3 regions of the Acidovorax sp. M2(2025) genome follow, and region 3 is predicted to be linked to each of the others. Evidence: predicted binding sites of a transcription regulator. Region 3 holds the regulator's gene; each other region holds the start of a gene.
The links. Region 3 encodes NrdR, which represses ribonucleotide reductase genes. Its sites were predicted from a motif close to CACNANATNTNGTG; they were not measured.
Positions count from the first base shown of each region.

Region 1 (9,782 bases), 800 kb from region 3:
CAGCACGTCGAAATAGTGCTTGCGCGCGTAGTCGAGGGCGGCCTGGGCAATGTCCAGCGGCTTCTGGTCCGGGGTGCTTGGGAACCACTCGGCGCCGGCCTGCCGGGTCACCGTCTTGAGCTGCTCGATGGCGGCGGGGCGGTAGACGTCGCCGGACACCGTGAGCACCTTCTTCTTGCGCTTTTCAATCAGGTGCTTGGCCAGCTTGGCCGTGGTGGTGGTCTTGCCCGCCCCCTGCAAGCCCGCCATCAGGATCACCGCCGGCGGCTGCGCCGCCAGGTTGATGTCGGAAATACCCTCGCCCATGGTCGCGGCCAGCTCGCGGTTGACGATGGACACCAGCGTCTGTCCCGGCTTGAGCGAGCCCAGCACCTCCTGGCCCAGCGCCTTGTCCTTGACCCGCGCGATGAAATCGCGCACCACGGGCAGCGCCACGTCCGCCTCCAGCAAGGCCATGCGCACCTCGCGCAGCATGTCCTGCACGTTGGACTCGGTGATGCGGGCCTGGCCGCGCATCTCCTTGACGAGGCGCGTGAGTTTGTCGGTAAGGGCGGAGGCCATAAAGAGAGTTCCGGTGTTGCCTGCGCAGCGTCAACGCGGCGGTTGCGGGCGCAGGCCGCCAAGGGGCTGGCGGTGGGGCTGAAAGGCTAAACTGTCAGCCATGATTTTACCGAGTAGCTCTCCCATCGGCTGGCTGTTGGCCCTGGCCGCTGCCCTGGCATACGCCGTGCCCGCCGCGGCGGCCCGGCAGCTGGGCGCCGCAGCCGCGCGCAACGCGCTGCTGGTGGCCTGGCTGCTGCACGGCGCGGTGCTGGTGTGGGGCCTGTGGGGCGACGCGCCCCGCTTTGGCTTCGCCCCCGCGCTGTCGATGACGGCCTGGCTCGTGCTGACGGTCTACGCGGTGGAGCGGCAGCTGTTCCCGCAGATGCAGTCGCGCTGGGTCCTGGCGTCGCTGGGCGCGCTGGCCATCGTGCTGGCCCTGCTGTTCCCCGGCCAGCCGCTGCATGTGAGCGCCTCGGCCTGGCTGCCGCTGCACCTGGCCCTGGGGATTGCCTGCTACGGGCTGTTTGCCGCCGCCGTCGTGCACGCCTGGCTCATGACCCGCGCGGAGCAGCGCATCCGCCACGCCGAAGACCCGCACAGCGGCATCCCCCTGCTCACGCTGGAACGGCTGACCTTCCGCTTCGTGACTGCGGGCTTCATCCTTCTGACCGCCACGCTGCTGGCCGGATGGCTGTTTGGAGAAACGCTGTACGGAAAGGCCTGGCGCTGGGACCACAAGGCCGTGTTCTCCGTGCTCTCCTGGGTCACGTTCGCAGGCCTGCTCCTGGGACGCGCGCGGTTCGGCTGGCGCGGGCGCAGCGCCGTGCGGGTGCTGTACACCGGCTCGGCGCTCTTGCTGCTGGCCTACGTGGGCTCGCGCTTTGTGCTGGAAGTCGTCCTGGGGCGCAGCGCATGAAATACCTGGTGCTGCTGGCGGTGCTGGCCGTGGCGTATGGCATGTGGCGCAACCGCCGCGCCAAGGATGCGCCTGTGCCGCCCCGGCACGCCGCCCGGCCCCCGGCCGCCGCGCTGCCCCAGGCCATGCTGGCCTGCGCGCACTGCGGCGTGCATGTTCCCCAGGCCGATGCCCTGATGGCCGGCAACCGCCCCTACTGCTGCGCGGAGCACCGCGCGCGGGGCCCCGCCTGAGCCGGACCCGGCGCCGATCGCCAACTCTTTTCTTCCTTTTTTCAGTCTCCGCGTTCCTATGCCTCTGGCAGACACCCCTTTCTTGCGGCTGTGGCGCGGGTTCCTGACCGGCCGCGTGATGGTGGCGCTGGCGCTGGTGGTGCTGCAGGGCGTGGGGCAGGCCGTCAACCAGGCCGCCGAGCCTGCCGTGCTGGGCGTGTGCGTGGCCTACCTCGGGGCCACGGTCGTGCTGCGCGTGCTGGGGCGCAACCGACCGCCCGCGCCGCACACCGGCCCGCACTGGCTGCTCTCCATCGGGGTGGATCTGGCGGCCATCTCCGCGCTGCAGTTGCTGCACGCGGGCAGCATGAACTACACGCCGCTGTTCGGCCTGCCCATCCTCATGGCAGCCGTGCTCGGCTCGCTGACGCTGGCCCTGGGCACCACGGCGGCGGTCACCCTGCTGCTGCTGGGTTGGGCCGCCTGGTTGTCCACCGGCTCCACCGGCGACGATGCGCCCCGCTACCTGCAAAGCGCGCTGACCGGCACCGGCTATTTCATCGTGAGCTACCTCGTGCACCAGCTGGCCAGCCGGCTGGCGCGCGAGCAGGAACTGGCCCAGCAAAGCCAGATGGCCGCGCGCGTGCAGGCGCAGGTGAGCGCGCTGGTGATCCAGAACCTGACCGACGGCGTGCTGGTGGTGGACGAAAGCGACACCGTGCGCATCGCCAACCCCGCGGGGCTGCAGCTGCTTGCGGCCGGGTCCCCGCCCGAGCTGCCCTTCTCCCTGGCCGCGCAACCTCCTTGGCAGCCCCTGGTCATCCTGGCGCGCCGCACGTTCCGGCAGGAGCATTCGCAGACCGCGGACGTCGACCTGCTGCACCCGGGGCAAAGCCCGACCGGACTGCATGTGCGCACCTGGCTCACCTCCACCCGCGAGGCCGCGCGCCAGGCCCAGACCGAACGGCTGTGCGTGATGTTCCTGCACGACCTGCGCGAGATGGAAGCGCGGCTGCGCACGGAAAAGCTCGCCGCCATGGGCCGCATGTCGGCGGCCGTGGCGCACGAGATCCGCAACCCGCTGGCGGCCATCGTGCAGGCCAATGCCCTGCTGGAGGAGGACCTGCAGGACCCGGGACACAAGCGCCTGACCCACATGGTGCAGCAGAACGCGGACCGCCTGGCGCGCATTGCCGAAGAAGTGCTGGACATCGCCCGCGTGCAGCACCAGATCAGCCATGCGCCGGCATCCACCCTGGCGCTGGACGAGGCCGTGGCCCTGGTCTGGAACGACTGGCAGGCGCAAGACCCCGCCCGCCGCCGCGCCGTGGTGAGCCTGGAAGCCAGCGGGGTCCAGGTCGAGTTCGACACGGAGCACCTGCGGCGCGTGCTCGTGAACCTGCTGGACAACGCGCTGCGCTACATGGGCCAGGAGCCCGACTCCCTGCGGGTGACCACCCGCACCTCTGCGGCGGGCCAGGCCAGCCTGCAGGTCTGGAGCGACGGCGCCCCCATGGACAAATCGGTGGAACGCCACCTCTTCGAGCCCTTCTTCTCGTCCGAAAGCCGCTCCAGCGGCCTGGGCCTGTACATCTGCCGGGAGCTGTGCCAGCGCCACGGCGCCTCCATCAGCTACCAGCGGCTGACCCAGAGCACCCCGCGCGGCGACATCGGGGGCAACGCCTTCACGGTGGGTTTTCGCCGCACGACCCGCCCCACCGACGCCGCCACGCTGTTTGACACCATCGTGGTCTGAAACCTTTTGCCATGAACGCACCAGCCGCCTCCATCCTCGTCGTGGACGACGAACCCGATCTGCGCACCCTGTATGAACTGACGCTCCTGCGCGAGGGCTACCGCGTGGAAACGGCGTCCAACCTGCAGGAGGCCCGCAACCAGCTGCAGGCCCAACGCTTCGACGCCGTCATCACCGACATGCGCCTGCCCGACGGGTTCGGCATGGAACTGCTGCAGGACCTGCGCGACCAGCAGCGCCGCGAGCGCTGCGTGGTCATGACGGCCTACGGATCGGCGGAGAACGCGGTGGAGGCCTTGCGCTCCGGCGCATTCGACTACCTGACCAAGCCGGTCGACCTCAAGCAGTTCCGCTCGGTGGTCGCGTCCGCCGTGCAGGGCACCGGCGGCGTGCCGCCGCCGCGGGCGGCCCGCACCGGCGGCATGCAGGGGCGGCAGGCCAGCGCCGCGGTGGAATCGCCCACGGCCGGCACCGCCCTGGACCGGCTGGTGGGCACCTCCGAAGCCATCCTCAACGTCAAGCAGCGCGTGGCCAAGGTGGCCCGCGGCATGGCGCCCGTGCTGATCCACGGTGAATCGGGCACCGGCAAGGAGCTGGTGGCCCAGGCGCTGCACGCGAGCAGCCAGCGGGCCGACGGCCCGCTGGTGGCCGTGAACTGCGGCGCCATTCCAGAAAACCTCCTGGAGGCAGAGTTCTTCGGCGCGCGCAAGGGGTCCTACACCGGGGCCACCCAGGACCGCGACGGCTACTTCCAGGCGGCACGCGGCGGCACGCTGTTCCTGGACGAAATCGGCGACCTGCCATTGCCAATGCAGTCCAAACTGCTGCGCGCCATCCAGGAGCGCAGCGTGCGCCCCCTGGGCTCCACCCAGGAGGAGACGGTGGACGTGCGCATTGTCAGCGCCACGCACCGCGACCTCGCGGCCGACGTGCAGGCGGGCCGTTTCCGGCAGGATCTGTACTACCGTCTCAACGTCATCGAGATCGTGATCCCCCCCTTGCGCGAGCGCCGCGAGGACCTGCCGGTGCTGTGCACCGCCTTGCTCGCGCGCATTGCCCACGAATCCGGCCTGCCCGTCCCGGCGCTGTCCGGCCAAGCCCTGCAGGCCCTGGCGGCCCACCCGCTCACCGGCAACGTGCGGGAGCTGGAAAACCTGCTGCACCGCGCCGTCGCCCTGAGCGACGGCGACGAACTGCACATCGACTGGCCGTGCGGGACCGGGGGGGCCGAGCCTGCAGAGCCGCGCCCCCCGGCCGGGACCGCGGCGAATGCGCCGTACCTGGCCGAACCGCAGCACGGCCAGTCCGACGCCGTGGCGGCAAGCAACCCCGGCAGCACGGTGCCGCTGCCCAATGATCTGCAGGCCTGGCTGGACCATCAGGAGCGCGACATCCTGGTGCGCGCCCTGCGCGAGTCCGGCTTCAACCGGACCGCCACGGCGGCGCGCCTGGGCATCAGCCTGCGGCAGATCCGCTACCGCATCGCGCGGCTGAACATCGCCGTCCCCAACGACCAGGATGCGCATGACGACGCCGGCTGAGGCAGCGATGCCCGCAGCGGGCCCGTGGCAGCCGGGATGGCAGGGCGGATGGCTGCGCGGCGCTACGCGGCTCGACTCCCCCAACCACGGCGCCCGCCCCGCTGCGGCGGTGTCTGCCATCGACCTCATCGTGGTGCATTCCATCAGCCTGCCCCCGGGCGAATACGGGACCGGCGCGGTTCAACAATTGTTCACCAACACCCTGGACTGGGACGCCCACCCGTACTACCAAGGCATCCGCGGGCTGGAGGTTTCTGCCCATTTTTTCATCGAGCGCTCGGGGGCCGTGTGGCAGTTCGTGGATTGCGACCTGCGGGCCTGGCATGCCGGACAGTCGTCCTACCGCGGGCGCAGCCAATGCAATGACGACTCGATCGGCATCGAGCTGGAGGGCCTGGAAGGCGGCCCGTTCGAGCCCGCCCAGTACCAGGCCCTGACCCGGCTGTGCCAGGCAATCCAGCAGCGCTACCCCATCGCGCACATCGCCGGCCACGAGCACATTGCCCCCGGCCGCAAGCAAGACCCCGGCCCCGGCTTCGACTGGGCGCGCCTGCAAGCGGGCCTGCAGTGGCCGGCCCATCGCTTTCCGGCGGCGGTCCGGGCCCCGTTCCCGGCACAACCCTAGGGATGCTCTGCACGAATCGAGCGGCAAGTGGGCGCTGCGGATCGGGATGGGCTGCAAGACGCAAAGCGCAGCAATAGCCGAGCTATTGCGAGCATTTGCAACGCAGCAGACCGCCCGAGCCCGCAGATGCACACGGCGCGACGACGCGTGCAGAGCATCCCTAGGGATGCTGGCGGGCGTGTCGCGCCCGCGCCGCGCTCCGGATTTTTTTCTTTGTGCAACCGCACAAAACGCTGCCCCCAGAGGGCACGCCGCTTTGCAGGGCAAACCCGCCGGCGAAGCCTGTGCTGGCGCGGGTTGCGGGGCGCTTTTTCAGCCGTGCCGCGGCCTGGCGCGCGGCACGGCAGGGCCCTTTGGTCGCCTGGTACATGCTGTTTCGCTTTTTCGGAGCGCCGGGGGCGGTACACTACCGGTAGTGTCTTGAACGCATCAGACACACCATATATAGTGTGCGCCAGACCACCGCCCGCCGCAGCCACCGCGGCATGGCGGCCCGCAGTCCGCGCGCACTTCCCCCAGACAGCCCAAAGAAGAGGACTCCCCATGCAAGCTGGTTTGAACACGCCTTCCCCCGCCCATGCCACCCCCGCGGAGGCGCCCGCCGCGCCCTCCGACGCGTCCACCGCAGCCAACTCCCTGGCGCATTACCAGATCATCCGGCGCAACGGCGCGGTGGTGCCCTTTGAGCCGCAAAAGATTGCGGTGGCCCTGATGAAGGCTTTCCTGGCAGTGCATGGAACCCAGGGCGCAGCGTCCGCCAGCGTGCGGGAAGTCGTGGACCTGCTGACCCACAACGTTGTGCGCGCCCTGGTCCGCTCGCGGCCCGCAGGCGGCACGTTCCATATCGAAGACGTGCAGGACCAGGTGGAGCTGGGCCTGATGCGCGGCGAGCACCATGAGGTGGCCCGCGCGTACGTGCTGTACCGGGAGCGCCGCACCCAGGAGCGCGCCCGCCAGGTGGAGCAGCAGGCGCAAGCGCAGTCCGCCCCCCAGCTGCATGTGCTGGACGGCGGCAAGCGCGTCGCCCTGGACCCCCTGCACCTGCAGGCGCTGATCGAGTCGGCCTGCGTGAACCTGGGCGCGGACGTCAAGGCCGACCCCATCGTGGCCGAAACCATGCGCAACCTGTACGACGGCGTGCCCATGGAAGAGGTCTACAAGGCCTCCATCCTCGCAGCGCGCACGCTGATCGAGAAGGACCCGGACTACACCTACGCCACCGCCCGGCTGCTGCTGCACACCATCGTGCGCGAGGTGCTCGGCCGTGAGGTGCCCCAGGCCGCCATGGGCGAGGCCTATGTCAGCTACTTCCCCGAGTTCATCCAGAAGGGCGTGGACAACGAGCTGCTGGACAAGCGCCTGCTGCAGTACGACCTCCAGCGCCTGGGCGCGGCCCTGAAGGCCGACCGTGACCTGAAGTTTGACTACCTGGGCCTGCAAACGCTGTACGACCGCTACTTCCTGCACGTCAAGAAAACCCGCATCGAACTGCCCCAGGCGTTCTTCATGCGCGTGGCCATGGGCCTGGCCCTGAACGAGAGCGACCGCGAGGGCCGCGCCATCGAGTTCTACGAAGTCCTGTCGTCGTTCGACTTCATGTCCAGCACGCCCACGCTGTTCAACAGCGGCACCCTGCGCTCCCAGCTGTCCAGCTGCTACCTGACCACCGTGCCGGACGACCTGGACGGCATCTATGAGTCCATCAAGGAAAACGCGCTGCTATCGAAGTTCGCGGGCGGCCTGGGCAACGACTGGACCCGGGTGCGCGCCCTGGGCTCCCACATCAAGGGCACCAACGGCGAATCGCAGGGCGTGGTGCCCTTCCTCAAGGTCGTCAACGACACGGCCGTGGCCGTCAACCAGGGCGGCAAGCGCAAGGGCGCCGTCTGCACGTACCTGGAAACCTGGCACCTGGACATCGAGGAGTTCCTGGAGCTGCGCAAGAACACCGGCGACGACCGCCGCCGCACGCACGACATGAACACGGCCAACTGGATCCCCGACCTGTTCATGCGCCGCGTGATGGAAAAAGGCACCTGGACGCTGTTCTCCCCCTCCAACGTGCCCGACCTGCACGACCTGTTCGGTGCCGACTTTGAAAAGGCCTATGTGGCCTACGAAGAGAAGGCCGCCCGCGGCGAGATCAAGCCGTCCAAGACCGTGCAGGCCACGGACCTGTGGCGCAAGATGCTGACCATGCTGTTCGAGACCGGGCACCCCTGGATCACCTACAAGGACGCCTGCAACGTGCGCTCGCCCCAGCAGCACGCCGGCGTGGTGCACTCGTCCAACCTGTGCACCGAGATCACGCTGAACACCAGCGACACCGAAACCGCCGTGTGCAACCTCGGCTCGGTCAACCTGCTGCAGCACCTGAAGAACGGCCAGATCGACCACGAGAAGCTCAAGAAGACCGTGACGGTGGCGATGCGCATGCTCGACAACGTCATCGACATCAACTACTACGCGGTCAACAAGGCCCGCGACTCCAATCTGCGCCACCGCCCGGTGGGCCTGGGCCTCATGGCCTTCCAGGACAGCCTGTACGAACTGCGCATCCCCTACGCATCGCAAGAGGCCGTGGAATTTGCCGACCGCTCGATGGAAGCCATCTGCTACTACGCCTACTGGGCGTCCACGGAACTGGCCCGCGAACGGGGCCAGTACTCCAGCTACAAGGGCTCGCTGTGGGACCGCGGCATCCTTCCCCTGGACACGCTGGACCTGCTGGCGCAGGCCCGCGGCGGCTATGTGGAAGTGGACCGCTCCGCCACGCTCGACTGGGACGCCCTGCGCAAGAAGATCGCCCGGGACGGCATGCGCAACTCCAATTGCGTGGCCATCGCGCCCACCGCCACGATCTCCAACATCATCGGCGTGGACGCGTCGATCGAGCCCTCGTTCGGCAACCTGTCCGTGAAGTCGAACCTGTCGGGCGAGTTCACCGTGATCAACGGCTGCCTGGTGCGCGACCTCAAGCGCCTGGGCCTGTGGGACGACGTGATGATCATGGACCTCAAGCACTTCAAGGGCTCGCTGCACCCCATCGACCGCGTTCCCCAGGACATCAAGGCCCTGTACTCGACCGCCTTCGAGGTGGAGCCCCGCTGGCTGGTCGAAGCCGCATCGCGCCGCCAGAAGTGGATCGACCAGGCCCAGAGCCTGAACATCTATATGGCCGGCGCATCGGGCAAGAAGCTTGATGACACCTACAAGCTGGCCTGGGTGCGCGGCCTGAAGACCACCTACTACCTGCGCACGCAAAGCGCCACCCACGTGGAGATGAGCACGGTGAACACGCGCCAGCTCAATGCAGTCTCCTCGGGGCACGACGGCGGCGCGGCAGCACAGGCCGCAGCGCCGGCCCAGGCCCAGCCCAGCGCTCTGGAAGCAGCGGCTGCGGCGGCTGCAGCGCAGGCAGCGGCACTGCCCGCCACCGACATCAAGTTCTGCGCCATCGACGACCCCACCTGCGAAGCCTGCCAATAAAGGTTTCGCCTGCGACGCACCGGGTGCACCTGGTGCGTCGCAACGGTGCTGTGAAGCAACAAATCCTTGCTGCGCAACGCTTCGGTGCTTTTCTTTTCGCAGCACTGCTTTCATAATCCGAACACTGGAAAATCTATGTTGACCTGGGACGAAGAAGTCAAGCCCTCATCGCAAAATCAACTGGACGGCGGTCTGCAAAACAACCGCCAGGCGGGGCAACCGCCCCTGTCTTTTCAGACCCCGTCGTTGCAGCCCGTGGCCACCACCGCAACGCCCGCTTCCAGCGCGCAGACCTCCGCATCGGCTGCCGCACACCGCCGTGTCAACGCGGCCGACAAGCGCATCATCAACGGCCAGACCGACGTCAATCAACTGGTGCCGTTCAAGTACAAGTGGGCCTGGGAAAAATACCTGGCCACGTGCGCAAACCACTGGATGCCGCAAGAGGTGAACATGACGCGCGACATCGCGTTGTGGAAGGACCCGAACGGCCTGTCGGAAGACGAGCGCCGCATCATCAAGCGCAACCTCGGCTTCTTCGTCACCGCGGACTCCCTGGCGGCCAACAACATCGTGCTGGGCACCTACCGCCACATCACGGCCCCGGAATGCCGCCAGTTCCTGCTACGCCAGGCCTTCGAGGAAGCCATCCACACCCACGCCTACCAGTACATCGTGGAGTCTCTGGGCCTGGACGAGG
Region 1 is NZ_CP186262.1:4,146,136-4,155,917, forward strand. It holds gene ffh (signal recognition particle protein) at 1-561, opposite strand, end outside; gene ACOYR3_RS19070 (cytochrome C assembly family protein) at 662-1,459, shown strand; gene ACOYR3_RS19075 (PP0621 family protein) at 1,456-1,692, shown strand; gene ACOYR3_RS19080 (two-component system sensor histidine kinase NtrB) at 1,751-3,427, shown strand; gene ACOYR3_RS19085 (sigma-54-dependent transcriptional regulator) at 3,439-4,968, shown strand; gene ampD (1,6-anhydro-N-acetylmuramyl-L-alanine amidase AmpD) at 4,952-5,593, shown strand; gene ACOYR3_RS19095 (ribonucleoside-diphosphate reductase subunit alpha) at 6,137-9,082, shown strand; gene ACOYR3_RS19100 (ribonucleotide-diphosphate reductase subunit beta) at 9,218-9,782, shown strand, end outside.
Region 1: the regulator NrdR is predicted to act here: its motif matches at 6,030-6,043, upstream of ACOYR3_RS19095 (ribonucleoside-diphosphate reductase subunit alpha).

Region 2 (9,782 bases), 1.9 Mb from region 3:
TTCGTCACGCACGGTGGAGCCCAGGTGGCTTAGCGCGCCGGGGCTGAGCATCCAGCCCACGGCGGGGTACTCGTCGCGCACGCGCTCCAGCTGGGTGTCCAGGGTCACCTGCATGTCGAACGGGCCGGCCGCGGGCAGCGTGGCACGCAGCTGCGGCAGCAGCGGGCTGTGGGAGCGCTCCATCTCGCGGTGCGCGGCCATGGTGGCATAGCCGCCTTCGGAGTAGCCCAGCAGGTACAGCTGGCCGTTGTCGGCCACCTGCGCGGCGCGGCGCCACTGCTGGGCGGCATCCAGCATGTCGAGCACGGCGCGGGCCGTGGCCTGCGACTGCAGGTAGGGGTGGGCCGAGGCGTTGCTGTGCGCAAAGCCCACATAGTCCGCCGCGACGACGATGTAGCCCAGCGAGGCCAGCACCAGCGGCGGCTCGCTGGGCGCCAGGTTGAGCGAGGGCGCTTCCGCATTGGTGAACGTGGTGGCGTGCTGGTAGCCCAGCACCGGGCTGGCGGCGGCGCCTGCGGCCTTCTTGGGCACGGCCACGAGGCCGGAGGCTTCCACCAGGGCGCCGTCGGCGTCGCGCGTGAGGTAGGTCAGGCGGTAGGTGGCAACGCTGTAGCGCGGCTGCAGGGGCGGAATGCGGCCCGTGCCCGCGGCCACCGCGGCGGTGAAGGAGTCGACACCGATCTCGGACAGGCTCTGGGCCGACAGCAACTGCCCCTGCTGGCGGGGCGGCGTGGATGGCACGGACGGCCCGGATGGCGTGGAGGGTGTGGACGGCTCTGAAGGCACGGGCGTGGTCCCGCCACCCCCGTCGCTGCTGCTATCGCTGTCTCCGCCACCCCCGCCGCAGCCGGTCAGGGCCAACGCCAGCATCCCCAGGGCCAGGGGCATCGCGCGCCATTGCATGTGTTTTCTCCTTCACTCGACAGTGCGATGAGGATAAGGGCGCGCCCGCGCCGCGCAGGGCCTGGAAAAGATCGTTGACAGACAGCGGCTCACACCGCCGGTCCGCCGCGCACCACGGCCCCTGCCAGCCCGGGCAGGGCCTGGGCCACGCCCTGCTGCAGCGCCTGCCGGGCGGCGGGGGCGCTGCCGGGCAGGCGCGGGTCGGCACAGGGCTGCAGCACCCAGTCGCGCAGGCCCAGGTGGCGCAGCTCCGTGCCCAGGGCCTGCAGTTCCTCTTGCGGGAACAGGCCCGGGTGCCAGGTGGTGCGGCACTCGTGCGCCACGCCGCTGGCCAGCAGCAGCGCCAGCGACGCGCGCACCCGCTCACCGCTGCCGGGCGCGCCGGTGACGGCGGCCATGCGCGCCCAGGGCGCCTTCACGTCCAGCCCGACCCAGTCCAGCAGCGGCAGCGCCGCGGCCAGGCGCTCGGGGTACATGCCCCCGGTATGCAGCGCGGTGGCGAAGCCCAGGGCGCGCACCTGCGCCAGCGCATCGGGCAGGCCGGCCTGGGCCAGCGGCTCGCCGCCCGAGAAGACCACGCCGTCCAGCAGGCCGCGCCGCTGGCGCAGCAAGGCCAGCACGTCGCCCCAGCCCAGCGCGCCGGGCTGCGCGGCGTCCAGCAGGCCGGGGTTGTGGCAGTAGCCGCAGCGCCAGGGGCAGCCCTGGCAGAACACCACGGCCGCCAGCTTGCCGGGAAAGTCGATGGTGGTGAGCGGCGTCAGCCCGCCGATGCGCAAGGCCTCGGCCGGGGCGGAGCGTGCCATGCCCTAGCGGCCGCGCGCGGGCTCGGTGAAGAACTGGCGTTCGTGGTGCTCGCCCTGCTTGCCGGTGTTGAAGCTGGCCACGGGGCGGTGGTAGCCCATCACGCGGGTCCAGACTTCGCAGGGCTGGCGCTCGGCGTCGGTGAGCTGCACGGCGGCCAGGTCCGCGGACTCGGGAGTGGAAAGAGGACGCATGGAAAAACTCCTTGGGGTTGAAAATGCTTTTGTTTTGATAGCTTTCGGCGCTTGCCACGCAAGCGCCGAAAGCCTTTTTTGCTTAAAGACTTGTGTCAGGCCGCCAGGCGCCGCCGCTTGGCCTGCAGCCGCTCCTCGTCGCAGCGCGGGCAGAACTTGTGCTCGCCGGCCAAATAGCCGTGCGTGGGGCAGATGGAGAACGTGGGCGTGACGGTGATGTAGGGCAGGCGGAAGTTCGTGAGCGCCCGTTTCACCAGCTCGCGGCAGGCGGCGCCGCTGGAGATGCGCTCGCCCATGTACAGGTGCAGCACGGTGCCGCCGGTGTACTTGCCCTGCAGGGCCTCCTGCCGTTGCAGCGCCTCGAACGGGTCGTCGGTGAAGCCCACGGGCAGCTGCGACGAATTGGTGTAGTACGGCTGCTCGGCCGTGCCCGCCTGCAGGATGGCAGGCCAGCGCTTCTTGTCTTCCTTGGCGAAGCGGTAGGTGGTGCCTTCGGCGGGCGTGGCCTCCAGGTTGTAGAGGTGGCCGGTTTCTTCCTGGAACTGCGCCATGCGCTCGCGCACATGGTCCAGCAGCCGCAGCGCGAAGGCATGGCCCCAGTCGCTGGTGATGTCCTGCGCGCCGCCCGTGAAGTTGCGCACCATTTCGTTGATGCCGTTCACGCCCAGCGTGGAAAAGTGGTTGCGCAAGGTGCCCAGGTAGCGCTTGGTGTAGGGGAAGAGGCCGTCATCCATCAGGCGCTGGATGAGCTTGCGCTTGGTCTCCAGACTCTGCTTGCCCAGTTCGAGCAAGCGGTCCAGCGCGGTGAACAGACCCGCTTCGTCGCCCGCATGCAGGTAGCCCAGCCGCGCGCAGTTGATGGTCACCACGCCCAGGCTGCCCGTCTGCTCGGCGCTGCCGAACAGGCCGTTGCCGCGCTTCAAAAGCTCGCGCAAATCAAGCTGCAATCGGCAGCACATGGAGCGCACCATGTTCGGCTCCAGCTCGGAATTGATGAAGTTCTGGAAGTACGGCAGCCCGTACTTGGCCGTCATGTCGAAGAGCCGCTCTGCGTTCTCGCTCTCCCACGGAAAGTCCTGGGTGATGTTGTACGTGGGGATGGGAAAGGTGAACACGCGCCCCTTGGCGTCGCCGGTGGTCATCACGTCGATGTAGGCGCGGTTGATGAGGTCCATCTCGGCCTGCAGGTCGCCGTACGCAAAGGGCATCTCCTGCCCCGCGATCACGGGCACCTGCTCGCGCAGGTCTTCGGGGCAGGTCCAGTCGAAGGTGAGGTTGGTGAACGGCGTCTGCGTGCCCCAGCGCGAGGGCACGTTGAGGTTGTAGACCAGTTCCTGGATGCACTGGCGCACGGCGGCATAGTCCATGCCGTCCTTGCGCACGAAGGGCGCCATGTAGGTGTCGAACGACGAGAACGCCTGCGCGCCCGCCCACTCGTTCTGCAGCGTGCCCAGGAAGTTCACGATCTGCCCCACGGCCGAACTCATGTGCCTGGCCGGCCCGGCCTCCACCTTGCCCGGCACGCCGTTGAGCCCCTCGTGCAGCAGCGTGCGCAGCGACCAGCCAGCGCAGTAGCCGCTGAGCATGTCGAGGTCGTGGATGTGAATGTCGCCGCTGCGGTGCGCCTCGCCGATCTCGGGCGTGTACACGTGCGAGAGCCAGTAGTTGGCCGTGACCTTGCCCGCCACGTTCAGGATCAGCCCGCCCAGGGAGTAGCCCTGGTTGGCGTTGGCGTTCACGCGCCAGTCGGCGCGGGTGAGGTATTCGTTGATGGAGCTTTCCACGTGCACCAGCGCCTGGCGGTCGGCGCGCAGGGTGGCGTGCTGCTCGCGGTAGACGATATAGGCGCGCGCCGTGGCCAGGTGGTTGGCGGCGATCAGCGTCTGCTCGGCCACGTCCTGGATCTGCTCGATGGTGGGCGCCTCGCCATGGAAGCGGTGGATCAGCACCTTGGTCACCTGCGCGGCCAGCAGCTGCGCCTCGTCCTCGCCGTACTCGCCCGTGGCGGCACCGGCCCGCCGCAGCGCCGCGCGGATGCGGTCGGCATCAAAGGGAGCCCGTTGGCCGTTGCGGTCGATGACCTCGCGCGGCAGGCAGACAAGGGTGGACGCCATGGAAAAGCCCGATCTTCGTAAAACGGTTGAAAACACTACCTATGGTGTTCACGATACCCATCAAACACTATAGGTAGTTTGATCCCGCACAAACGCGCACCCCACGCGGGCAAAAAAAAACCGGCCCAGAAGGCCGGCAGAAGGAAGGTGCCGTCAGGCCCTACCGATGGATTCAGGCGAGCGTGCGCAAGGTGCTCAGGGGATGCGCGGGCCGCGGCCGCAGGGACCGAAGAGGCGCTTCAGGCGCAGTGGGCCGTCTCCTCCTCCTCGATGCGGGGATAGAAGTCGCGGTCCTCGCGCTGCATGCGTTCAAAGACGCGGCGCAGCACCGCATTGGCTTCTTCGCGGAAGCCCTGCGGATCGCGGCGCACGTTCTCGGCGGTGTTCCAGCGCCGCGCAAAGGCGTCGTAGGCGCTGGCGATGGACGCCATCTCGCTCTGGTACTGGCGGCCCATGCGCGCCAGGTCGGGATTGCCGCCCCGCTGCAGCGCGGGGTACAGCACCTGGTCTTCCACGGCCAGGTGCAGCTTGATGGTGCCGCTCATGGCCACGATGCCCTGGGCGATGGAGCCGGCATGGATTTCCACGCCCGCGTGGGCCAGCGCCCGCAGCGTGGCGATGCTGCGCAGGATGTCCGTGTGCTGGTGCTTGAATTTGTCGAGGTTCATAAGGAAAAGCGCGGTGCGGCGGTGAAGGGCTTTCGGGTATCGCAAGCCGCGGGCCAGCCGGCGTGCCCTTGCGAATCAAGGACTTGGCGCAGGGCAGGTGTTTTTCACCCCGCCAATCAAGGTGTTTTTCACCACACCAGGGTAATATGCACCATGCTTGAAAACCCCGTGCTCGCAGACCTGGCCACCGACCTGCCGCAGGCCGTGCGCCTGCAGCGGCTGGCGGCCCACCTGCGGGCGCGCTTTCGCTGCGGGGCCGTGGCGCTGCTGCAGCTGGAGGCTGACCACCTGCGCCCCGTGGCGGTGGACGGGCTGGTGCCCGAAGCCCTGGGGCGGCGCTTTGCCGTCAGCCAGCACCCCCGGCTGGCGGCCATCCTGGCGCGCGGCGAGGTGACCTGCTTTCACCACGACAGCCAGCTGCCCGACCCGTACGACGGCCTGCTGGACACGCTGGTGGGCGAGCCCCTGCCCGTGCACGACTGCATGGGCACGCGCCTGGAGGTGGACGGCAAGCCCTGGGGCGTGCTCACCCTGGACGCCTTGCAGACCGGCACCTTCGGCGAAGACGCACGCGCCGCGCTGGCCGGCTACCGCGTGCTGGCCGAGGCCGCGGTGCGCATCTCCCGGCTGGAACGCGAGGTGCAGGCCCTGCGCACCACCCCGCCCCTGCGCGCTGGCGACGACGAGCGCGGCGCCGTCGGCGGCGACGCCGACCAGGAGATCGTGGGCCAGAGCGCCCCGCTGCTGCGCCTGCTGCACGAGCTGGATGTGGTGGCCGCCTCCGACCTGCCCGTGCTGCTGCTGGGCGAGACCGGGGTGGGCAAGGAACTGTTTGCGCGCCGGCTGCACCGCCAGTCGCCCCGCCGCAGCAAGCCGCTGGTGCATGTGAACTGCGCGGCCCTGCCCGAGTCGCTGGCGGAGAGCGAGCTGTTCGGCCATGTGCGCGGCGCGTTCTCCGGCGCCGTGACCGACCGCCCCGGCCGCTTCGAGGCCGCCGATGGCGGCACGCTGTTTCTGGACGAGGTGGGTGAGCTGCCCCTGCCCGTCCAGGCCAAGCTGCTGCGCACGCTGCAGAACGGCGAAATCCAGCGCCTGGGCGCCGACCGCCCCCGCCGCGTCCATGTCCGCGTGATCGCGGCCACCAACCGCAACCTGCGCGAGCAGGTGACGGCCGGGGCCTTCCGTGCCGACCTGTACCACCGCCTGTCGGTGTACCCCGTGCCCATCCCGCCGCTGCGCGAGCGGGGCAACGACGTGCTGCTGATCGCCGGCCGGTTCCTGGAGCTCAACCGCGCCCGGCTGGGCCTGCGCAGCCTGCGCCTGTCCAGCGCCGCCCAGGAGGCGCTGCGCCGCTATGCCTGGCCCGGCAACATCCGCGAGCTGGAACACGTGATCAGCCGCGCCGCCCTCAAGGCGCTGAGCCGCAGCGGGGTGAACCGGGCGGACATCGTGACGCTGGAGCCGGCGCTGCTCGACCTGGAGTCCAACACGGCCGTGCCCCCCGCGGCGGCTGGCGCCACCCCCGCGCGCCCGCCCGCGCCGCCCCCGCCGGCGGGCGAAACCGGCACGGCCCCCGGTCCCCTGCGGGACGTGGTGGACGCCTGCCAGCGCGCGCACATCAGCGCCGCGCTGGGCCGCTGCCAGGGCAACTGGGCCCAGGCCGCGCGGATGCTGGAGGTGGACGCCAGCAACCTGCACAAGCTGGCACGGCGGCTCGGGCTCAAGTAGTTTGCTACTATTTTTATAGCTTTTTGCGCTTGACTGGCGGGCGCCAGAGGCCATTTTTCTTCACAGACCTTCGCGGCGGCGGCGCGCTCCCGGGACTGGGCCACAATGGCGCCATGCTCACCCTCCAAGACATCCGCGACGCCGCCGCCCGCCTACAAGGCCAGGTGCTGGACACGCCCTGTGTGGAATCCAAGACGCTCTCGCAGATCGTGGGCGCGCAGGTGTTCCTGAAGTTTGAAAACCTGCAGTTCACCGCGTCGTTCAAGGAGCGCGGCGCCTACAACCGCCTCACGCAGCTGTCGGCCGACGAGCGGGCGCGGGGCGTGGTCGCCATGAGCGCGGGCAACCACGCGCAGGGCGTGGCCTACCACGCGCAGCGCCTGGGCCTGCGCGCGGTGATCGTGATGCCGCGCTTCACCCCGGGCGTGAAGGTGGAGCGCACGCGCGGCTTTGGCGCCGAGGTGGTTCTGCACGGCGACACGCTGGAGGAAGCGCGGCAGCACGCCTATGCGCTGGCCGAGCGCCAGGGCCTCACGTTCGTGCACCCCTACGACGATGAGGCCATCGCCGCCGGCCAGGGCACGGTGGCGCTGGAGATGCTGGCCGCGCAGCCGGATCTGGACACCCTGGTCATCGCCATCGGCGGCGGCGGCCTCATCGCCGGCATGGCCACGGCGGCCAAGGCCGTCAAGCCCGGCATCGAAGTGGTGGGCGTGCAGGCATCGCGCTTCCCCTCCATGGTCAACGCCGTGCGCCACACGCAGCACCCGCAAGGCACCTCCACCATTGCCGAAGGCATTGCCGTGGGCACGCCCGGCAAGATCACCCAGGAAGTGGTTGAGCGCCTGGTGGACGACCTGCTGCTGGTGGACGAAGGCGACATCGAGCAAGCCGTGCTGATGCTGCTGGAGATCGAGAAGACCCTGGTGGAAGGCGCGGGCGCCGCCGCGCTGGCGGCCCTGGTGCGGCACCCCGAGCGCTTTCGGGGCAAGCGGGTGGGGCTGGTGCTGTCGGGCGGCAACATCGACCCGCTGCTGCTGGCCGCCATCATCGAGCGCGGCATGGTGCGCTCCGGCCGCCTCGCGCGCATCAAGGTCAGTGCGCGGGACGTGCCGGGCGTGCTGGCCCGCATCACCGCCACCGTGGCCGACGCGGGCGCCAACATCGGGGAAGTGCACCACCAGCGCGCCTTCACGCTGCTGGCCGCGCAAAACGTCGAGATCGAACTGGTGCTGCAGACCCGCAGCAAGACCCACGTGCAAGAGGTGCTTGCCCAGCTGCGCAGCGCGGGCATGGAAGCCGTGCTGCTCTGAGCCGCAGGGCCAACGCCCTTTCGGGAACCCCGTGGGTCGCCATCGCCCCTCCCACTTCCTCCCGCAGGGCCGGCGCCCGGCGGGCTTGGCCGCCGGGACCCTGCACGGCTAGAATGCGCAAGTTTTGTTTCAAGCAAGCACCTGGAGACCGCCCATGTCCGACCCGACCACTGCCCATGCTTCCCCCGCGCCTTCGAACGACCCCGTGGAAAACGTGGTGCACGTCGTGCCCATGGTGCTGCCCGTGGTCGGCGGCATCATGATGCTGCTGCTGGCCTTCATCGCCGTGTACATGACCTGAGCGTCCGCCACCGCGCACGCCAGAAGCCAGAAAGAAGCCCCGCGCCGCGGGGTTTTTTTTCGCCCGCCGTCCCTCCAGCACATCCTTCCCCCGCCCCCACACCCCAAGGAGCCTTCCCATGAGACCCGGCCACGCCCTCGTTCTTTTTTCCGGCGGACAGGATTCCACCACCTGCCTGGCCTGGGCGCTTTCGCAGTTCGCCCGCGTGGAGACCATCGGTTTTGACTACGGCCAGCGCCACCACGTGGAACTGCAGGCCCGCCAGTCCGTGCTGGCGGGCCTGCGCGAGCAGTTCCCGCAATGGCGCGAGCGCCTGGGTGAAGACCACCTGCTGGACCTGTCCGTGCTGGGCCGCATCAGCGACACCGCGCTGACCCGCGAGACGGAGATCCAGATGACCACCGCCGGGCTGCCCAACACCTTCGTGCCCGGGCGCAACCTGCTGTTCTTCAACCTGGCCGCTGCCGTGGGCTACCGGCGCGGACTGCACACCCTGGTGGGCGGCATGTGCGAAACCGACTTCTCCGGCTACCCCGACTGCCGCGACGACACCCTCAAGGCCTTGCAGGTGGCCGTGTCGCTGGGCATGGGCCAGCGCTTCACGTTCGAGACGCCGCTGATGTGGCTGGACAAGGCCGCCACCTGGGAGCTGGCCCGCACCCTGGGCGGCGACGCGCTGGTGGAGCTGATCGTCACCGCCTCGCACACCTGCTACCACGGCGTGCGCGACACCTTGCACGCCTGGGGCTACGGCTGCGGCGAGTGCCCCGCCTGCGCATTGCGGCGCGCGGGATTCGAGCGGTGGCGGACAGGCAATGCCTCCTGAGCCTGCCCCGACGCACCAGGCTCAGGCACTCGTCCTGGGGCGGCCCTTCAGCACATAACCCTATGCATTTTTTGCATTATTTTCACCCCTGTCTGACAGACACGGCCGGGCTGGCTTCATAAAATTGACATCCCAGCCGACCCGCGGAATCCGTGGAACTAGCCCCTCCACCCGCGGGGCACCACCACGGCAGCCGCCCGCCGACTGAGCCACGAAGCCGTTTTCTCAAAGGCAGCGCTCAGCATCTGCACTCTGCGCCAGGCCTTGGCCGCCCCCGGGCGCTTCCTTTGAAAAGACCGTTTTCAACTTAGGAAGCTCCCGATGAACGCACCCACCATGCAGGGCCTGAAGCTCAACGCCCCCGCCTACGTCAAAAACGCCCGCCTGCTCGCCTGGGTGGCCGACATGGCCGCCCTGTGCAAGCCCGACACCATCTACTGGTGCGATGGCTCCAAGGAAGAGTACGACCGCCTGTGCCAACAGCTGGTCGATGCCGGCACCTTCAAGAAGCTCAACCCCGCCAAGCGCCCCGGCAGCTACCTGGCCTGCTCCGACCCGTCCGACGTGGCCCGCGTGGAAGACCGCACCTACATCTGCTCGGCCAAGAAGGAAGACGCCGGCCCCACCAACAACTGGATGGCCCCCGCTGAAATGCGCGCCACGCTGCAGCCCCTGTTCGACGGCTGCATGAAGGGCCGCACCATGTACGTGGTGCCGTTCAGCATGGGCCCGCTGGGCAGCCACATCGCCCACATCGGCGTGGAGCTCACGGACAGCGCCTACGTGGCCGTGAACCAGAAGCTCATGACCCGCATGGGCAAGGCCGTGTACGACGTGCTGGGCGTGGAGGGCGAGTTCGTGCCTTGCATGCACACCGTGGGCGCACCGCTGGCCGACGGCCAGAAGGACACGACCGCGTGGCCCTGCAACCCCA
Region 2 is NZ_CP186262.1:339,167-348,948, reverse strand. It holds gene ACOYR3_RS01565 (alpha/beta hydrolase family protein) at 1-903, opposite strand, end outside; gene ACOYR3_RS01560 (anaerobic ribonucleoside-triphosphate reductase activating protein) at 993-1,706, opposite strand; gene nrdD (anaerobic ribonucleoside-triphosphate reductase) at 1,710-1,898, opposite strand; gene ACOYR3_RS01550 (ribonucleoside triphosphate reductase) at 1,994-4,012, opposite strand; gene ACOYR3_RS01545 (hemerythrin domain-containing protein) at 4,252-4,680, opposite strand; gene norR (nitric oxide reductase transcriptional regulator NorR) at 4,834-6,408, shown strand; gene ACOYR3_RS01535 (threonine ammonia-lyase) at 6,522-7,721, shown strand; gene ACOYR3_RS01530 (hypothetical protein) at 7,876-8,022, shown strand; gene queC (7-cyano-7-deazaguanine synthase QueC) at 8,141-8,848, shown strand; gene ACOYR3_RS01520 (phosphoenolpyruvate carboxykinase (GTP)) at 9,170-9,782, shown strand, end outside.
Region 2: the regulator NrdR is predicted to act here: its motif matches at 4,046-4,059, upstream of ACOYR3_RS01550 (ribonucleoside triphosphate reductase).

Region 3 (9,782 bases):
TGGGCGAAATGCCCATCCCGTTCGAGAGCTGGGACCACGTGCAGCGCAACCCCTTCTTCGCCCCCGTGGCCGATGTGGCCGCGTACGAAGACTACATGGATGCCCTGCGCAAGGCCGGCGATTCGTGCGGCGCCCGCATCCGGGTGCAGGCCACGGGCGTGCCGGTGGGGCTGGGCGAGCCGCTGTACGACAAGCTGGACGCTGACATCGCCTACGCAATGATGGGGCTCAATGCCGTCAAGGGGGTGGAGATCGGCGCGGGCTTCGCCAGTGTGGCGCAGCGCGGCACGACGCATGGCGACTCGATGGCACCGCAGGGATTCCAGAGCAACAACGCGGGCGGCGTGCTGGGGGGCATCAGCACCGGCCAGGACATCGAGGTGAGCATCGCCATCAAGCCCACCAGCTCCATCATCAGCCCGCGCCAGTCCATCGACATCCACGGCAACAGCACCGAAGTCGTCACCAAGGGGCGCCACGACCCCTGCGTGGGCATCCGTGCCGCGCCCATCGCCGAAGCCCTGCTGGCGCTGGTGGTGATGGACCACGCGCTGCGCCACCGGGCGCAGTGCGGCGACGTGGTGCCGCCGGTGCCGCCCATCCAGGCCTCGTTTCTCTGAGACGGGGCCACGGGGCGGCCGGCACAGGCCGGCAAGACCCACAAGTCAGGGCGCGCAGGAATGCGCGCCTTTTTGTTAGGGCGTGTAGCAAAGAAGCAAAGAAAAAGGGGAAGGGCATGAACCGTTGGCGGGCTTGGGCAGCAGGGAGCGTGGACAAAGGGTGTGGCCGGACGGCGCGGGGGGCTGTCGTTGCCGTCGTGGGCGTTGCGGCGGTACTGCTGGCGGGGTGCGGGGCTCTGTCGCCCGCGCCCGAAGTGACTCGGCCGGACCATCTCGACATCACGCTCATCGGCTTCAACGACCTGCACGGCAACCTGGAGCCGCCGCGAATGGCGCACACGGTGAACGGGCCGGCGGGGCCGGTGGCCGTGCCCGCGGGCGGCATGGCGTACCTGGCAAGCGCCATCGCGGCCCTCAAGGCCCGTAGCCCGCACCATGCCGTGGTCTCGGCGGGCGACATGGTGGGCGCATCGCCGCTGGTGTCCTCGCTGTTCCTGGACGAGCCCACGATCGAAGCCGTCAACACCATGCGCATTGATTTCAATGCCGTAGGCAACCACGAGTTTGACCGCGGCTGGCGTGAACTGCTGCGCCTGCAGCAAGGGGGCTGCGAAAAGTTCACCGCCCGCCAGCCCTGCCAGATCAGCAAGCCCTTCGCGGGCGCGCAGTTCGGCTTCCTGGCCGCCAATACCGTGCGGGAGGAAGACGGCCGCACGCTGCTGCCGGCCACCGGGCTCAAGCGCTTTGAGCAAGGCGGGGCCACGGTCACGCTGGGGATGATCGGCCTCACGCTGCGCGGAACCCCGTCCATGGTCAGCCCGGCCGGGGTGGCGGGCCTGCGTTTCGAGGACGAGGCCGCCACCGCCAACGCGCTGGTGCCGCAGCTCAAGGCCCAGGGCGCCGATGTGATCGCCGTGGTCATCCACGAGGGCGGCAGCACCACGGCCGGCGTGCAGGAGACGAGCTGCGCCGGCCTGTCGGGCGACATCGTGCCCATTCTGGAGCGCCTGGACCCTGCCGTGGACGTGGTGGTCTCGGGCCACACCCACCAGGCGTACGTGTGCGACTACAGCCGCGTGAACCCGGCCAAGCCCTTCCTGCTGACCAGCGCCGGCCAGTACGGCACGCTGGTCACCGACATCCAGCTGCGCGTGGACACCCGCACGCGCCGCGTGGTGCGCAAGGTGGCGCGCAACGTCATCGTGCAGGGCGAGGCGTTTACCGGAGCGCAGGGCCCGGTCCCCATGACCGCCGTGGTGCCGTCTTTCGCGGCAGACCCCCAGGTGCGGTCGATCGTCGAAACCTACCGCGCCGCGGCCGTTCCCCTGGCCCGGCGGCCCGTGGGCCAGGCCGCCGGGGCGCTGCGGCGCACGCCGTCGCCTTCGCACGAAAGCGCGCTGGGCAATCTGGTGGCGGATGCGCAGCTGCACGCCACGCGGGCGCCGGAGCACGGCGGCGCCCAGCTGTCGTTCATGAACCCCGGCGGGTTGCGGGCCGACTTGGTGCCCGACGAGCAGGGCCTGGTGCGCTACGGGCAGCTCTACGCCGTGCAGCCCTTTGGCAACCAGCTCGTGGTGAAGACCTTCACGGGGGCGCAGATCCGCGCGGTGCTGGAGCAGCAGTTCGCCAGCGGCAGCAACACCGTGCAACGGCCGCGGGTGCTGTCGGTGTCGGAAGGGTTTTCGTACCGGTACGACCTGTCGCAGCCGCCCGGCGCACGCATCAGCGCCATGGTGCTGCACGGCGCGCCGCTGCGCGATGACATGCCCGTGCGCGTGGTGCTGAGCAGCTACCTCGACAGCGGCGGGGACCATTTCACCGTGCTGGCCCAGGGCCAGGACCGCAGGGTGGGTGCGCTGGACCTGGACGCGCTGGAGGCCTACTTCCGGGACCGCAGCCCGGTGGCCGTTCCCGCCACCGGGCGCATCACGTCCGCGGGCCGTACCGCGCACTGAGCGGCACGGAGGAGGGCGGGGGCGCGCGGGCGCGCGGGCACGTGGGCGTTGGCGCGGAGATTTAGATAAAAAGTGCCGCCAGCGCCCGTGGATAGTGCGCAAGCAGCTATCAAAAAGTGAGTATCTGGAAGCCGCGCCGCAGTCCGGCGGCGCGCAGCGCTTACTTGCGGACTTCGTCCACCATCGCGCGGAAGTCGTCGATGTCCTCGAAGCTGCGGTACACGCTGGCAAAGCGGATGTAGGCCACCTTGTCGAGCTTCTTGAGTTCGCGCATCACCAGCTCGCCGATGCGGCTGGAGAGCACTTCGCGCTGGCCCAGGTTGAGCAGCTTTTCCTCGATGCGCTCAATGGCGGTGTCGATCTGCGTGGTGCTCACCGGGCGCTTGCGCAGCGCCAGGTTGAACGAGGCGAGCAGCTTGCCGCGCTCGTATTCGATGCGCCGGCCATCCTTCTTCACGATGGCCGGGAAATTCACCTCCGGCCGTTCGTACGTCGTGAAGCGCTTGTCGCAGGCGCTGCACTGGCGGCGGCGCCGGATGAAGTCCCCGTCTTCAGACACCCGTGTTTCAACGACTTGCGTCTCCAGGTGGCTGCAGAAGGGGCACTTCATGGGAGCTCAAACGCCGGATCAGCGGTAGACGGGGAAGCGGGCCGTCAGCGCATTGACCTTCTCGCGCACGGCGGCGATGTTGGCCTCGTCGCGCGGGTTGTCCAGCACGTCGGCGATCAGGTTGGCCGTGGCGCGGGCCTCTTCTTCCTTGAAGCCGCGCGTGGTCATGGCGGGGGTGCCGATGCGCACGCCGCTGGTCACCATCGGCTTTTCCGGGTCGTTGGGGATCGCGTTCTTGTTGATGGTCATGTGGGCGGCGCCCAGCACGGCCTCGGCTTCCTTGCCGGTGATGCCCTTGGCGCGCAGGTCCACCAGCATCACGTGGCTTTGCGTGCCGCCGCTGACGATGCGCAGGCCGCGCTGCGTCAGCGTCTCGGCCACCACCTTGGCGTTCTTGACCACCTGTTCCTGGTAGGCCTTGAACTCGGGCGTCAGCGCTTCCTTGAAGGCCACGGCCTTGGCCGCAATCACGTGCATCAGCGGGCCGCCTTGCAGGCCGGGGAAGATGGCGCTGTTGATGGCCTTCTCGTGCTCGGCCTTCATCAGGATGATGCCGCCGCGCGGGCCGCGCAGGCTCTTGTGGGTGGTGCTGGTGACCACGTCGGCGTGCGGCACGGGGTTGGGGTACACGCCAGCTGCAATCAGGCCGGCATAGTGGGCCATGTCCACCATGAAGATCGCGCCGATTTCCTTGGCGATCTTGGCGAAGCGCGCGAAGTCGATGTGCAGGCTGTAGGCCGAGGCACCGGCCACGATCAGCTTGGGCTTGTGCTCGCGGGCCTTGGCTTCCATGGCGTCGTAGTCGATCTCTTCCTTGGCATTCAGGCCGTAGGAGACCACGTTGAACCACTTGCCCGACATGTTCAGCGGCATGCCGTGCGTCAGGTGGCCGCCTTCGGCCAGGCTCATGCCCATGATGGTGTCGCCGGGCTTCAGGAAGGCCAGGAACACGGCCTCGTTGGCGGAGGCGCCGCAGTGGGGCTGCACGTTGGCAGCATCGGCGCCGAAGATCTTCTTCACGCGGTCAATGGCCAGCTGTTCGGCCACGTCCACATGTTCGCAGCCACCGTAGTAGCGCTTGCCGGGGTAGCCCTCGGCGTACTTGTTGGTCAGCTGGGTGCCTTGCGCCCACATCACGGCGGGGGAGGCGTAGTTTTCGCTGGCGATCAGCTCGATGTGGTGCTCTTGGCGGGCGTTTTCGGCCTGGATGGCGGCAAAGAGTTCGGGATCGGTCTGTTCGACAAGAATTTTGCGGTCGTACATGATTGGCAGTCCTATGAACTTGTGTCCCTTGAAACAAGGGCTGCCCAGGCGAACGGCTGAACGCAGCGGGTGGCCCGTGCGGCACGCTTCCCAGTGGTTAACAAGAAGTGGCTTCTTGCTGGTTTCCACGTCAGCGGCAACATCCTGTGTGTGGATGCAGCGCCTATCGCCAGTCGCGTACCCCGCTAGTGTATCCGACACCTCGGCGGCCGGAATGTCTTGAGCCGCTTCTTAGAACGTAAACACGTTCTTACAGCCCGGAGAGCATGGCAACCTTGTCACCGTGCAGCGGCGCCGCAGTGGCCGGGGCCGCCACGGGCACCGACAGCGCAGGTGCCTGGGTGGACAGCACCGGCGGCGGCGTGGTCGGCATGGAGCGGCCGTTGGCCACCTGGCGCAGCCGGAAATGCTCGGCCAACACTTTGGCCGCATAGCCGCCATCGTCGGCCTGGTTGCCGGCACCCACATAAAAGCGCAAGCCGCCCTCGACCGAGCCGGCCCGGGCGATGCACTCTTGCAGCACCTTCGCGCCCACGCGCAGGTTGCTGACCGGGTCGAATGCTGCAAACTGCCCGCCGAAGTTCTGGTACTTGTCCGTGTGGACCGTGGTCATGACCTGCATGAGCCCTTGGGCGCCCACCGCGCTTTGCGCAAAGGGGTTGAAGCTGGACTCGATGGCCATGATGGCCAGGATGAGCGTGGGATCAATCTTGGTGCGCGCACCAATGTCATAGGCCTCGGCCACAAGAACGCTCAGCGGCTCGGGCGCGACGCGGTACTTCTTGCTGAGCCAGAAGGCGACGGCGGCCTGCTCCTTGGGCAGGTCCTTAGGGTTGCCCGCGGTGGCGCGCTCGCTGGCCTCCGGCTCGATGGGCACGCCCAGCATCTGCACCTGGCGCGCCTGCAGCCAGTTCATCAGCTCGGTCTCGCCGGCTTCGCGCAAGTCGGGCCGTGCGGTGAGGGTGATCACGACAAAGGCCACAGCCAGGCCGATGAGCGCAAAGCTGTTGTGGGTGATTTCAAGAAAACCATCGGTCACATCGGACACAAATGTCCGCACGCCGGAGATCAATTTTCCTGACGCTGTCATAGCTCTTCCTTTCTGAGGCACCGCAAAAGCGGGGCCGCCCTGACGGGCGGTCGGGTCTCTGCGGGTCGCCTGGATTGGTACGCCATCAAGTGCGGCAGCCCATCTGCGATGGGCGTTGGGCCTGCACTGACTTAGCCGGGGTCGGCAGCGAGGGTAGGTGGTTACCAGCCCCGGTTTTTGGGGCTGGCGGATTCTAGAAGTTCACTAAATGCAGAGTCAATACTAACATTTAAAACTTTAATATCAATAAGTTATGAAAAATCTGTAAAAAAACCCAGTTTTGGGCCCTGGAAAGGCCATGGGTTCCCTTGCGTGAGCGCGACCCGCTTGCCAAATTCAATCGCCCGTGCGGATACCATTGAAAACGCGGGTTGAGTTGGCCGGCAGGGTTTGGTAAGGTGCAGGTGCCTGTCGTTTCAGGCATCGCCAGACGAGGTCAGTCTCCCTCCGATGGGCATGCAGTGCCCTTGGTGCAGCAGACGCGGCTTTCCCTGGCAAACCCCTGGAGGCAATACCTTGCCTCCCCGCCATGTGGACGTTCATCTCCGCATGCGGACTGATGGCAAAGACCGTTGTGTCAGCCGTCAAGCCCGGTGGTCAGGCCTTGAGGCCCTGCCCACCGGGCTTTCTGTTTTTTACGCCAGTCTTCTGCGGCAGCCTGCGGCGGGAGACGGGGCGCGTGTGGTGATAATGGGGCGGCGCACCGCGCTCAGGCCGGGAGCCTGGTCGGGAGCCGCGCGCCGGCCCACGGTCACCGCGCAGCAGTTTTGTGCCAGGTCACTCTCTCGGGCCCGGCGTGCGCACGGCGTACCGCCCGGGGGCCAAACCCGGTGAAAATAGCAGCTTTCTTACCCTGGCACGGGCGGTGTCCTGCCGGGGTGGCCGCAAGGCGGTGGCCCTGGGTGGCCCGCCTTCTTTGTCATCCTCATGGACCCATGTTTCCTTTTTTTTCCCGCAGCAAAATGTCCGACGCATCTGAAGTGAACCCGGCCCCGGCCAAAACCCACGAGCCGCATCCACTCGATGCGCTGACAGGCGGCGCCTTTTCCGCCGCCACCTCCGGGGAGCGGGCCTCCCGCATTCGCGAGTGGCTGGCCACCCAGCCCGCGCCTGAGCAACTGCAGGAGGTGTTCAAGGAACTGAGCGGCCGCGACAAGGGAGCTGCGCGCGCCGTGCGCGAGCGCCTGGACGAAATCCGCCGCGCCAAGGGCCAGGAGGCGATTGCCGCCGAGTGGGCGGAAAAAGCCCAAGCCTTGCTTGCTGCGCCCAAGCTCAATATTGCCGATGCCCTGGCCTGGCAGCGCGACGCCGCCAAGGCGGGAGCGCCGCTGTCGCGCGAGCCGCTGTCCGTGCTCAAGGTGCAGCTGGCCGACCGCATCAAGGTCATCGAAGACCTGCAGCATCGCGTGCAGGTGCAGCGCGAGGCCGCGGTGCTCCTGGCCCAGCGTATTGAAGTGCTGTCAACCAAGCCCTGGCGCGACGCCCAGGGCGCGGTCGAACTGTTGCGCGCTGACGTGGCCCGCTGGCAGGAGCAGGCGCAAGAACTCGTGGGCGATGCCAGCTGGGTGAGCGTCGAGGCACGCTTTCCGCCGCTGCTGGACGCCTCGCGCACCCAGTTGCTGGTTGTGTGGGATGCGTTCCAGGCGGCACTTGCCCAGGCCGCCGCTGCGGCGGAGGATGCCAACGCGCCGCTGCCCCCGGTGCCTGTGTGGGCAGACGAATTGCGGGCTGCGCGTGGGCTGCCTACCGAGGCGACACTCGCTGCGGCCGCCGCGGCCCCCAAGGCCCCGCGGGCCGCCAAGCCCAAGGCCCCGCCCGAGGTGGTTGAAAAGGCCGTGCAAAGCGTGCGGGAGGCCCTGGCCGTTCTCGAGAAGGAAACCGCCGAGGGCCACGGCAAGGCCAGCTCTGGCGCGGCCGCGGCGTTGCGCGCCGTGCTCAAGGTGCATGGCCGGCACATCGACAACGCCCTGGAGCAGCAGGTCCACACGGCGCTGGTGGCTGCTGGAGAGTTGCAGGGCTGGCAGCGCTGGAGTGCCGACCAGGTCCGGGAGGAACTGGTGGCCAAGGCCGAGGCGTTGCTCAACCGCCCCGAGGGCCAGGCCCTGGGCGGCCGCAAGATGCAGGAAACCTTGCGCGCCTTGCGCGACCAGTGGAAGCAGGCAGACCAGGGCGGGGCGCCCAACCATGCCTTGTGGAAGAAGTTTGACGAAGCCTGCAATGCCGCGCACAAGGTGGTGGAGGTGTGGCTGGACAAGATCCGCACCGAGGCCGCCGAGCACAAGGCGCAGCGCCTGGCGCTGATTGAAGAGGTCAAGGCCTGGGCTCAGGAACACGCCGCCTCGGGGGACTGGAAAGCCATCAACCGGGCGCTGCACCAGTTCGGAGACCGCTGGCGCGAGGGCGGCCATGTGGGGGAAAAGATCTTTGCTGAGTTGCAGCCCTTGTGGAAGCAGGCCATTGCTGCTGCGGCGGCGCCGCTCGAAGCCGCCCAGAAGGAAAGTCTGGCTCGCCGCCACGCAATGATCGAGGAGGCCACTGCGCTGGGCGCCGCGGCCTTGCGCATTGACGCGGTCAAGGCGCTGCAGCAGCGCTGGCAGGCGGAGGCCCAGGCGGTGCCGCTGGACCGCAAGCATGAGCAGAAATTGTGGGATGCGTTCCGCAAGCCGATCGACGAAGCCTTCCACCGCAAGTCCGCGGACCGCGAACGTGCTGAAACCGAGTTGAGCGTGCGCGACCGTGCCGTGCTTGAGGCCTCCAAGGCGCTTGAAGCCGCCAACGCGACCGGGGACGCTCAGCAGATACGTGCCGCCATGCAGGCCCTGGAGGCCGCGTTGCGCGGACAAGCCCAGGCGCAGGAGGCCGCTACGGCGGCTGCGGACACTGCCAACGCCGCGCCGCCCACCGCAGCGGCCGAGCCGGCTGCCGAGGGCGCTGCGGAGACTGCGGAACCATCGCAGGCGCCTGCGGCAGCCCCCGCCAAGCCGGCGGCGCGGCCCGTGGTGGCGGTGCGGGGCGACGACCGCCCCGGCATGAAAAAGGATGCCCCGGCGCCGGCCGGCCGCACGGGGCGCCAGGGCGACCGCCGTGACGGCCGCCCTGGCGACCGTGACGCCGGCCGCGGCGCGCGGGCGGAAGGCCGGTTCGGCGACCGCGGCGGCCGCTTTGGCGATCGCGGCGCGGCCCAGGAAGACCGCGGCCCCCGTTTGGGCGACGCGGCGTTCCGTGCCCAGCGAGAGGCCATGGAGCACGCGCAGCTGGCGTTGAAGAAGCTGGCGGCGCAGGCCCACGGCGAGGCCCTGACCCAGTTGCTGACCGCCTGGGAAAAGCGCGATGCGGCCCTGGTGCCCGCAGCGTCAGACCTGGGAGGTGCCGTGGCGGCTCCGGCGCGCAGCGCCTGGGTGCAGGCCCTGTCTTCCGGTCCCCAGGGGGATGCTGCCGAAGCGCTGTTGCGCCTGGAAATGGCCGCCGAAGTGCCCACGCCCGCGGAGCACATTGCGGCCCGCCGGATGCTGCAGCTGCAGCTGCTGACCCGCCGCAACGACCCCGCGCCCGCCCAGACTTGGGGGCAGGACGTGGCCCGGGTGCTGGCGAGCGCCAGCGACGCGGGCAGCGCCCGCCGTTTGCAAAATGTCCTGAAGGCGCTGCTGCGCAAGTAGGGCGCTGGCCAGCCGTCCGGGTGGTTGTGGAGGTGCCGCTGCCGGGCGGCGGCACCTTGCTGTATCCGTGCAGAGGCGTAGCCTGTGCCGCCCTATGTCCCGTTGGGCCTCATTAGCCGTTGCAAAAGCAAAAAAGCCGCTGCGGATGCAGCGGCTTTTTAATGTTGTGGTGCCCAGGAGAGGACTCGAACCTCCACGATGTTACTCGCTAGTACCTGAAACTAGTGCGTCTACCAATTCCGCCACCTGGGCTTTCAGATCAGCCTCGAATTATAGAGCAAATTTTTCGGTGGTTTGAAAACTTGCCAAAGAAATTCTGAAAAAGTGCGAACCGCCGTGTTGGATGGGGCCGCCGGCCTCGGCGCGGAACGCCGGGGCCACAAAGCAAAAAGCCGCTGTGGTTGCAGCGGCTTCTTTATTCTGAAAACCTGCATCAGGTTCTCGTTAAACTTGGTGCCCAGGAGAGGACTCGAACCTCCACGATGTTACTCGCTAGTACCTGAAACTAGTGCGTCTACCAATTCCGCCACCTGGGCATTTCAGGAAAGACTCAGATTGTATATCAAAAAAACCATCCCCGGATCGCAA
Region 3 is NZ_CP186262.1:3,343,434-3,353,215, reverse strand. It holds gene aroC (chorismate synthase) at 1-620, shown strand, start outside; gene ACOYR3_RS15530 (bifunctional metallophosphatase/5'-nucleotidase) at 737-2,575, shown strand; gene nrdR (transcriptional regulator NrdR) at 2,736-3,185, opposite strand; gene glyA (serine hydroxymethyltransferase) at 3,204-4,448, opposite strand; ZMP/ZTP riboswitch at 4,484-4,635, opposite strand; gene ACOYR3_RS15515 (transglycosylase SLT domain-containing protein) at 4,699-5,538, opposite strand; gene ACOYR3_RS15510 (DUF349 domain-containing protein) at 6,474-9,194, shown strand; tRNA gene ACOYR3_RS15505 (tRNA-Leu) at 9,362-9,446, opposite strand; tRNA gene ACOYR3_RS15500 (tRNA-Leu) at 9,646-9,730, opposite strand; gene rnr (ribonuclease R) at 9,750-9,782, shown strand, end outside.